DNA from 3 places in the Ruminococcus sp. OA3 genome. Region 2 is predicted to be linked to each of the others. Evidence: riboswitches for the same ligand, from Rfam matches in the RefSeq annotation. Region 2 holds a riboswitch; each other region holds the start of a gene.
What was found. A riboswitch is a leader RNA that binds a small molecule or an ion and turns the genes downstream of it on or off. The one in region 2 is predicted to bind cyclic di-GMP.
Positions count from the first base shown of each region.

Region 1: another riboswitch for cyclic di-GMP. It lies ahead of MCG98_RS05900 (Ig-like domain-containing protein); the one in region 2 lies ahead of MCG98_RS04340 (signal peptidase I).
Region 3: another riboswitch for cyclic di-GMP. It lies ahead of MCG98_RS09065 (YbjQ family protein); the one in region 2 lies ahead of MCG98_RS04340 (signal peptidase I).

Region 1 is NZ_JAKNTO010000001.1:1,283,034-1,286,319, forward strand. It holds gene MCG98_RS05890 (hypothetical protein) at 1-403, shown strand, start outside; gene MCG98_RS05895 (hypothetical protein) at 670-1,089, shown strand; cyclic di-GMP riboswitch class I at 1,220-1,301, shown strand; gene MCG98_RS05900 (Ig-like domain-containing protein) at 1,366-3,286, shown strand, end outside.
Region 2 is NZ_JAKNTO010000001.1:934,123-937,408, reverse strand. It holds gene MCG98_RS04350 (carboxypeptidase-like regulatory domain-containing protein) at 1-273, opposite strand, end outside; gene MCG98_RS04345 (hypothetical protein) at 405-1,016, opposite strand; gene MCG98_RS04340 (signal peptidase I) at 1,202-1,840, opposite strand; cyclic di-GMP riboswitch class I at 1,938-2,033, opposite strand; gene MCG98_RS04335 (hypothetical protein) at 2,332-3,286, shown strand, end outside.
Region 3 is NZ_JAKNTO010000001.1:1,995,531-1,998,816, reverse strand. It holds gene MCG98_RS09065 (YbjQ family protein) at 1-1,108, opposite strand, end outside; cyclic di-GMP riboswitch class I at 1,177-1,259, opposite strand; gene MCG98_RS09060 (AP2 domain-containing protein) at 1,547-2,800, opposite strand; gene MCG98_RS09055 (HU family DNA-binding protein) at 2,955-3,197, opposite strand.

The DNA.
Region 1 (3,286 bases), 350 kb from region 2:
AGGCAGACCAGTTACAACTACTATTATTGAGGTCGGCGGCAGCCAAAGTGATATGGCTCGTGCTGGGCAATCTAATTATGATGATTTTTCTGGCTGGCGTGGCACAGTAACAATTTCCTATACAGATAATGGAACCTATGCGAATCTTACAAAAGCTACTGGAAATTGGACGAGAAGAAGTGGTTCAACTTCTATTTCCGGAATGTCAATGACTTACGGTCAGGCTTTGGGAACAAATAGTAGAAATAGTTCTATCGGGTTATCTTCAAATTCGACCACAACGGTTACACCCTCATGGCCTGCGGGAAAATATGGATATGGTATTGGGCACTACTTAGGCGCCACTATTCACGCAACAATAGGTGGTAAATATGTTTATATCAGCTGTAATGTTAATTATTAAATAATAATGCTTTACATATTACTTAATTTGTATTTAAAAAGTAGGCATATTGGATGAGGCATCTGATATGCTTACTTTGATACAGCCGTATTAAATACTTTTTGAAGGTGGATTTTAGACGTCAGTAAATGCAAGAATCGCTTAGTCAGGGGTGTTAATTATTTTGTCCGAATTTTGAGTAATGAAAGGCAAAGCTGTGATTTATATTTAAAGCGATCAGCAATTTTATATTAAAATGATTATAGAGCAATTTAAGGAGAGTGGCTATGAAGTCAGAGAATAAAAATAAGAACGCATTACTGGTTATGTCTGCAATTTTGTCCGTAGCATATATGGTATTAGATCTGCTGCTATATCCTTACTTAGCGCGGCTGCAAAGTATACGGTATATACCATATGTCCTCTACTATTGCAATACCATAAGAGTTGTGGGAATATTTGTCGTGATGTTGTTTTTGTTGCTGTTTTTAAATAAAAAAAATGTTGTAACACTGGGGCACAAAAATAGAGTGATGTTGTATGCCGGTATAGGAATATATGTCATTTATTATTTGCTGTTTTTTCTGAATTTTGGGATTGGAGTAGGATTTATAGGTGGTGAAATTATTATACAAATATCAGTGATTCACTCCTGGATTTTATGCATCCCCGCAATATTTCTGGCATTGGGACTTGTGAAGGAATAATTGTAATATCACGCCTCAGCAGTATGAGTGAAAATATCATAGTCACTTGATAGAAGTCATGACAAATTTGCCAAAAGATGATATAATTAAATTATTAATATTAACACGTATCAGAAATTGTGGTGTTACGTGGAAGTCATGGCAAACAGGCGGAAGTCTGTGACGCAAAACTACAGGGTCTAAGCGATTAAGTACGACAGCCAGTTGCAGCACGAGGTGAGCATTCTCTGATGGGGGTGCTTTTTTGTTTGGATGAAATGAGGGAGGAAAAGTATAATGAAGAGAATGAGAAGTCTTGCGGTATTATTGTCGGCGGTAATGCTGGTTACTGCTTTGCCACTGGATGTATCAGGAGCCAGTGAGGATGTTGTGTCGGGTGGAGAGATGATTCTGGAACAGGAGGAAGATGAGGAGATTATAGAAACTCCTGAGTCAGAAGATGTGGTTGATACTGTGCTTCCGAAGGTTGAGTCAGAAGTGGAGGAAGTTCCGGAAACTTCATCAGTTCCAGTTTTGGATAGTCGTTCCGGAAGTGTTTTGAAGATTGGAGTTGGTGAAACAAAGAGACTGGAAATTGATGGTTATAACGCAGATGAGTGTCAATGGGAATGTAAAGAGGATGGGGTACCAGAAGGATGGACTTATATTAGTGGAGAAGTACACTGGTCAAATAAGGAAGTAACAGGAAATGTATATGTTGCATCAGACGCCCAACTATATGTTGATTCATCCTCTACAATAAATGGAAATATATATGTTTATGGCCAATTATATGCGAGTTCCAGGTTAACAGTAACCGACAGCATCAACGCATACCAGTATGGGAGCATGATGTCGTCAGGTGTTTTTGATGGTGAACATGGCTATGTTGTTGGAAGCATTAAAGCAAGCCGTATGAATATAACTGCGAGCGCCTTGAATCCGGCTTTCAGTGTAATATCTGAAGATAATATTAACAGTAATAAGGTGGCAGTTGTTGACGCAGGAGGTGTTGTTACTGGAATAAAAGAGGGCAGTGCAACAGTGGTTATGACTTGTAATGGCGAGAGTCAAAAAATTTTTATAGAGGTACATACTTATGATAAATGGGTAGCAGATAAAGAACCGACCTGCACAGAAACCGGAAGTCAAAGCATTCATTGCAGCGTATGTGATGCAATAAAAGAAAACAGTGAAGAAAAAATTCCCCTTGCAGCTCACACGGAAGTAAAAGACATGGCAGTGTTACCGACCTGCACACAACCAGGAAAAACCGAAGGAATCCACTGTTCCGTCTGCAATACCGTCATAAAGGAGCAGCGAGAAATCCCTGTCATCAGCCATACCTACAAGTTCGACAAGCTCACAAAAGCAACGCTCACTGCAAGTGGTAAAATCATAAGAAAATGTACAGCCTGTGGTAGATCAGCAACGCAAATCCTCTCCTACCCGAAAACGATCACGCTTTCGGCTACAAAATATACTTATAATGGAAAGGTAATGAAACCGACCGTCACCGTAAAGGGCGCAGATGGAAAGGTAATCCATCCCGCGAACTACAGCGTTACGTATTCGCCAGGCTGTAAAAATGCGGGTACCTACAATGTGATCATCACTTTCAAAGCTAATTACAGTGGAAAAGTCACGAAAAGCTTTACAATCAATAAAGCGTCACAGACATTGACCGCATCCAGCCACACAAAAGTTTTTGGAAATGCACCATTTTTTACAGGAACTAAGAAGACAAAGGGTGACGGCAAATTAAGCTTTACCTCCAGCAATACGAAGACCGCGACGGTCTCAGGTACAGGAAAGATTACGATCAAAGGTATTGGAAGAACAACGATTACGATCACTGCGGCAGCGACAACGAATTATAATAAGGCTACGAAAGCAGTCACCGTGACGGTCAACCCAAAGGGGACGTTCATCTCGAGCGTTAAGAACAACTCATCCGGCAAAATGAATATCGGCTGGAATAAAAATGCAGCGGTTACCGGATATCAGGTTCAGTATGCCACGAATACCTCATTTTCAGGGGCAAAGACATTAACCATAAATAAGAACAGTACATTGAGCACGTCGGTTTCCAGCCTGACCAAAGGAAAAACATACTATGTTCGGATTCGCACCTATAAAAAGGTTTATAGTACTACTTATTATTCTTCATGGAGCGCGTCCAAAAGTATAAAGATTGCGATTGAAAATCCTTACCTTT
Region 2 (3,286 bases):
CTCCAGTGTGTGCCCTGCTGCCGGCGAACCATCAGAATACATCACCCTGCCGGACAGGTGGAGAACTGTCTGCAAAGGCTCATCCTCCGGAGACAGCAGTACAGTATCTATGACCTGCCCAAGAGGCGCCTCGACCGTGTTTCGTCCCAGGATAAAACCCACGATACTGGAAGTAATAAATGTCAAAACGAGCAGAAGAAGAATCAGCGGCAGCAAACGCCGCCCGTTCTGTCTTTTATCGCTCTTTCTATAATCACTGCCTGGATGTTCCATGGCGTTTCCTCCTTCTCGGGAAGCTGGTATTTCAGCCTATGGCAAAAGGCGCGGTGTTCCACTCCCCTTTGCCGAGGGCTGAAAGCCCTCAAAGAGTCCGTCCCGGCACAGGGGGCGGCATAAATGGCTGGTCAGGTTGTTGGTGTTTCAGGTGTTGCCTGTTTTCCGGTTACAGTGATCTCCAGTGTCCAGTCCTCATTGGCAAATTCGTTGTCATTTGTATCCTTTGTATTATCCGCATCAAACGCCCATGACCAATAAACTTCAATGGTCTTTTTCATAGCGTCAGCAGTATCACTATATGGAATATTTCCACCATCAATTTTAAATTCAGCTAATTTTTGTCCTGCATTATCAGCTGTAATTTCCTCTGTAGAAAATACCATGTCGTCTGGAAGTGTTGTTCCAGCGGCAGCTGCAATCGCTACACTGTAATCAATCCCCACCTCACTTCCGGTACCGTCAATCGCAATATCAAATTTCCCAGTGGTTCCAGGGGCAATAACCTTATCTTTAATGTCCTCTGTTTGGTATGCTGTTCGGGTATCCCCTAAATCCAGCATAAAATTTTCTGTTCCATCTTTCCCGTTCGCCTTAAAGCTCCAGGCGGCAACCGCAGCCGTCGCGCTGCCGCTCACTTCTGTGACATACCGGGCCATCGTTCCGCCCAGCAGACAGGCGGTCACCAGGGTCAGTGTCAGTGCCATGGCACCGAAACGCGCTGCATAAGATCTTTTTTTCATAACTTATTCCTCTCTTTCTGTGCTTGTTAAGAACCCTCCGGCGTCAGTGGCTGAGCCTGCTCAGGGTTCCCGTGTGCCTGTGGCACTTGATATCCCAGGCACACTTTCGTACCCGGTTCTGTATGGCCCGCTGTCCCCCGGCTGTGCCCCGGAAGCCTGGGCCAATGCATACATAATAGACTGCTTTATGGTTCTTTGGTATCCGCCGTGCAGTCATTACCTTCTTTCCCGGACTTCAGGGCAGCCAGTTCTGCCTCCAGCTCAGCGGTCCGTGCAGACTCCTCCTTATCCATGCGGTGCCTGCGCCAGATGTCCCACAGGAAAAAGAGCAGCAGCGGACAGATGATAAAGAGAATCATACCGATGGTGGACTGCATAAAGAGAATAACATCACCCATTCCTCCGACGCGCCCGCCTTTCCAGACGCCCTGAACCTGCTGTTCGTCGACAGCCGCCTGGTCTACTGCATTGTTTGCATCTCCCTGTGTGATATATTGAATTTTCCCGTTCTCACCCGTGGTGATATCCACAATGCGGTGAGTGACCGCCTTGCCCGACAGCAGATAACAGATAACGTCATCCTTTTTCAGATCTTCTGCACCGATGTCATGAATAAAAATCAGATCGCCGGGCTTTATGTCCGGCTCCATTGAACCGGAAAGCACCACCGCAGGCTTTATCCCAAACACTCCAGGAAGTTCTCCCGGATTTATGTAACTGCTGATGATCAGCACAAGATTTATGATGATAATTGGAATGAAGATCACGCACAGAACGATACCTGCCACCGCGGCCGGCGTGATTTTTTTCTTTTTCTTCTCCATTGGATTTACCCCTGCCTTTCTTTTTTTCTGTGCACCCATTCTGAATTACATTGTATAAATTATAAAACCGGCCTTGCCATACAAAGCCGGTTTTACTAAATGCAACTGGCTGGCTTTCCTGCGGACCTCATCCGCAGGGGAAACCCCTGTAGCTTTGCGACACTGCCTCTCGACAGCTGTGCTCCTCATATAAATATATACAACTCTGAATATACCTCTCCAATATGGCAACGATAATGACAGTTCCTGCTCTTTTTACTAAATAACGTTTTGTTGACCTGATCCCTCAGGTAAATCACTCACCTTGCATCTGCATGATCTGCTGCACCTAATCAGGATATTATATTTCTCATTTTAGGATACTTCATCTCCTATTTATTATCAATGCAAATAGGTAATTTGGCATTGACACTTTTGTGTCATTAACAATGACATTGCTATTGAGGATTTTAAATTTTTCGTGTATACTGGATGTAAAAGGTGGTGATTATATGCAGCTGTATGAAAAACTGACATTTATGATGAACCTGACACAAACATCGAACCGGATGCTGGCACGTGAACTGCAGGTCGATCCCTCCCTTATCAGCCGTCTGCGCACAGGAACCAGAGGAGTCCCACGCAACCGGGAATATCTGAAAATCATGGCACTCTATTTCACAAAACGCTGTACCACAAAATATCAGAGGCAGGCGCTCTCGGAAATGCTGGGCATCAGTCTGTCCCACACCGTTAAAAGTGATCAGCTTACGGACCTGCTCTATTACTGGCTTCTGGGCGATTCAGATGAAGTGGGGCATTTCCTGCGCACCTTTGAAACGCTTACCCTGGAGAACAGAAGCACAGATTCTCTTCCCGAATCCTGCGACATCAATACTGACAATGCACTCTACTTCGGCAGCGAAGGAAAACGCGCGGCAGCGCGTACACTCATAAGGCACCTTCTTTCTCTGGATAAGCCGTGCACCGTCTTTTTATTCGCCGATCAATCGGATGAATGGATTTCGGAAGACCCGGAGTTTCTTTGCAGCCTCCAGGACTGGGGTCTGAAACTCGTACAGCAGGGTTTTCAATTCTGTCACATCACACCCCCTGTAAGCTCTGCTGATCATGCTTTTGATTCCCTCCTGCGGTGGATCCCTGTTTATCTCACAGGACGGGCAAACGCATATTATTATCCGCGGATCCGCGACCAGGTTCACCGGCGTACACTGGTGCTGGTGCCAGGAGAGGTTGCCATGACTTCAAACTCCATTGCGGGCCGGCAGTCCGGATACGCAACCATGCTGACCACCGACCTGCGCCTGATTCAGACATATGAAACAGAATTCCAGGATTATCTGTCCCTCTGCCGTCCGATGATGGACATCTATACAATGCCGGAGAAGTTAAAACAATGTTTTACAAAATTTCTCACTTCCACCGGAACGCGTATCCAGAAGCTGC
Region 3 (3,286 bases), 1.1 Mb from region 2:
GCTCTCCAAAATAATCCCTTACTTTTTCAAGGCATGCCTTTTTCTGACTTCCGCCATAAAACTTTTCCAATGTTACATATTTATTAACGATATCAAGCAATTCTTGAGAAAAGTTCTCATTCTGTTCTTTAATACAGTTACTTATATACTCAAACATTTCACGCGCATTCTCCAGGGTTTCTATTTTTCTTATAAAATTAGAATTTTTATCATCCGGCGAATCCTGAGTCTCATAAGAATTTTTTACACGTCCGCATAATAAACAGTTTGAAGAATCTAACGGGTTTTCTTTACCGCAAAGGCATATCCACCCAGTGTCTGACAGTGAGTAATCACATACAACGTCTTTCCCATATAATTTTTGTAACTTATCTAATTCATCCGGCAGAGTCATTATATTATATACAGGCTCCTGTGCCACGACCGCCATATTATCAAGTACACAACGCAGTATTTTAATTTTTAATGATTTCGTGCACCTTATAATGTCATCGTCAAAATAATACGAAAGATATTCAGTGGTGCATAAACGCCCATCATGATTAAAATCAATAAAATTATAATTACCAAGATCAACTATCTCATCAAATATTGTATTTGCGCAAATATTTAATTGGACGGCTGATAAAGAATCTTTTTTATAAGAAAAACCATGAACACGTAAGGTTTTATCAGACGAATTTATTTCAGCCTGATATGGGCGATACGGAATTTCCGTACCATAATTGCCTACCGGTATTACCGTTATTTCCTGTTCAATTTTCTTTGATGCAGTGGACATGATTTTTTCCAGTTTCACAGCAGTTCCGCTCACAATCGCTCCCATGATATCTGCCGAAAAAGAAGCATAGTCAATGTCTACGCCTATGATACCATCAGCTCCAGCTCTTGAAGCATTGTCCAGCATGACTTTCATTGCAATGTTTTTTGCGTTTTGTAATTTATTTGAATACATACTGCTATTGGAACCCAGAATGTCTGCAAAACCAGCTCCCAGGGAGCTAAGAAACCCTGTTCCAAGAGCAGCTTCTCCAGTATATATCCCTAGATATTTAGTTATTCGATACCCTTCGATATTAAATCCTGAAGTAATCAAAATATTATCCATAAAATGCATCCTCCCTCACATTTTCGCCCAAACAAAAAAGCACCCTCCATCAGAGAATGCTCACCTCATGCTGCAACTGGCTGTCGTATTTAATCGCTTAGACCCTGTAGTTTTGCGTCACAGGCTTTCACCTGTTTTTCTATTATAACCTACGTATCTTCGTCATTATTTTTTGATACGTGCTTGTTTTTAATGATTTTATTATATCATCTTTTGGTAAATTTGTCATAAATTCTGGAAATATTTTCATAAAAGCTATCAATTTCTTCCGCTATTGGTAATGAAATATTTTATACAAAACTCTATACCATTCATTCCCCTAAAACATCTATAATATTTTCTGAGCAATCAATTGTTTCTTGACGAAATAAATAGCAGTGTGGCAGCTGGAGCAAAAAAAACAGGCATACCAGATATCTATATCCGATATGCCCATCATCAATCAGTAATCTCAACTTTCCACTCCATCATCGCCTGATACACCTTATCCGGTATATCTCCTTTGTATTGTTCCGCTAAATCCTGAATTAGATCTTCCTTGTATTCTTTGTATCTGGCAAATGCCTTTTCCGCAGAATCAAACCTTCCCAGTTTTATACTTTGTCCCATAAATGCAACACAAGCCCGATATTTCTTTTTCTCTCTGTCGTAGCTAACCCCAATTGGCAAATCACCTCTGGCAGATTTCCCGTTGATAAATACCGTATTGATAATATGCGGCACAAAGCAGCAGGTCTCCGGGCTATACACCGTATTGCCTTTAAACAAAATATCTTTGTCCAAATCCAGTTGCTCATCGCCATATTTATGTTTCTCATGCCAACATTTAAAGTTGCTGAAATTCTTCCATTCCTCGCAGACCGTGCAACCTTTATACTGTGGTTGCCGTTGATGGAATTTTTCATTATAACAGCGGCTTAACATGTCATGCCACCGATGATACGCCTCAGAATCGCAGTCAACATTGTTACTTCCACGATAACCAATCCCACACATCACCGGTTCCATACATTTTTTACTCCATGTGTCCGGCTTGAATTTGATATCATTCATGACTTTGATAATAAACTCTTCTGAGTCCTCGCCATATTGATTGTAATGATTCTTTACGCTCCTGTACTGTTCCTTATTCAGCGGATACAGATTTTTATAGTAATTATTCACTTTGTCAAATCCTCGGTGCCATACGTAAACATTATTTTCAATATCCGGATTTACGACGAATTCCTGCACGACTGCTTTCGGTGCATATAAAATTTCCCTTTGGGTAGTCCATTTGCCGCCTGAAAACACATTTTTTCTGACCCCATATTTCAATACCTGATATTTATCATAGCTTCCCGGCAGTAACACATATTTTCCCTCATTCCTGAAATGAATACATCGCCCGTAATTGGACAGCCAATACCCGGGATAATCCATCAGCTTCACAAAGACCTCATCTTCACCAATCGGAACAATATCTGTTATGGTTAAATCCAATATTCGTTCTGGTTTTATTTCCTTATACTGCCTGTGTATGATAATATCAATGTTGTCGCTTAATTTGTTTTTGTTCATCGCCCGTTTTTCGTACCGGCATTTTCTGCATGTAGAGATACGATATGGCTTCCCATCCTTTGGTTTTATCAGCTCAAATCGATCAATCGGCAATTCCCTGTCACATGCCTTACATATTTTTGTTTCATCCATTTTGTTGATACATCTCCTTAATTTTTGCACAAAAAAAGAGGCAGCAGCAATCATGTACATACCGTCTCTGGTTCCCTGTTACGATTTAAAATACACCCCTGTATCAAATAAACAAAGGTATCAAAATTTAATATACCTTATTCCTCCTCATCATCTACCGGATCAAACTCTTCTCCGTCATTGATATGCTCAATAAAATGCTTTGTAAATTTAAACTTGTACGTCGTATGCTCCGGGATACGAATTCCCGCAGATATATCCGATTCCCTTTTTGCAACTCAGCTCTGATCACCTTCAAAAATGCTTTTAGGATCGGCTTAATATCTTGTTTATAATATCCGCTTTCCTTTTTTACCATATTGATTAAATCACCGAATACCGTTTTATTTTCCATCATGATGCCTCCTCTCATTTTGTCATGAAATCGTGTTTTCATTTTTACTGTATTTGTCGTCACAGAATCCCCCTGTGACCTCGTATTTGTCC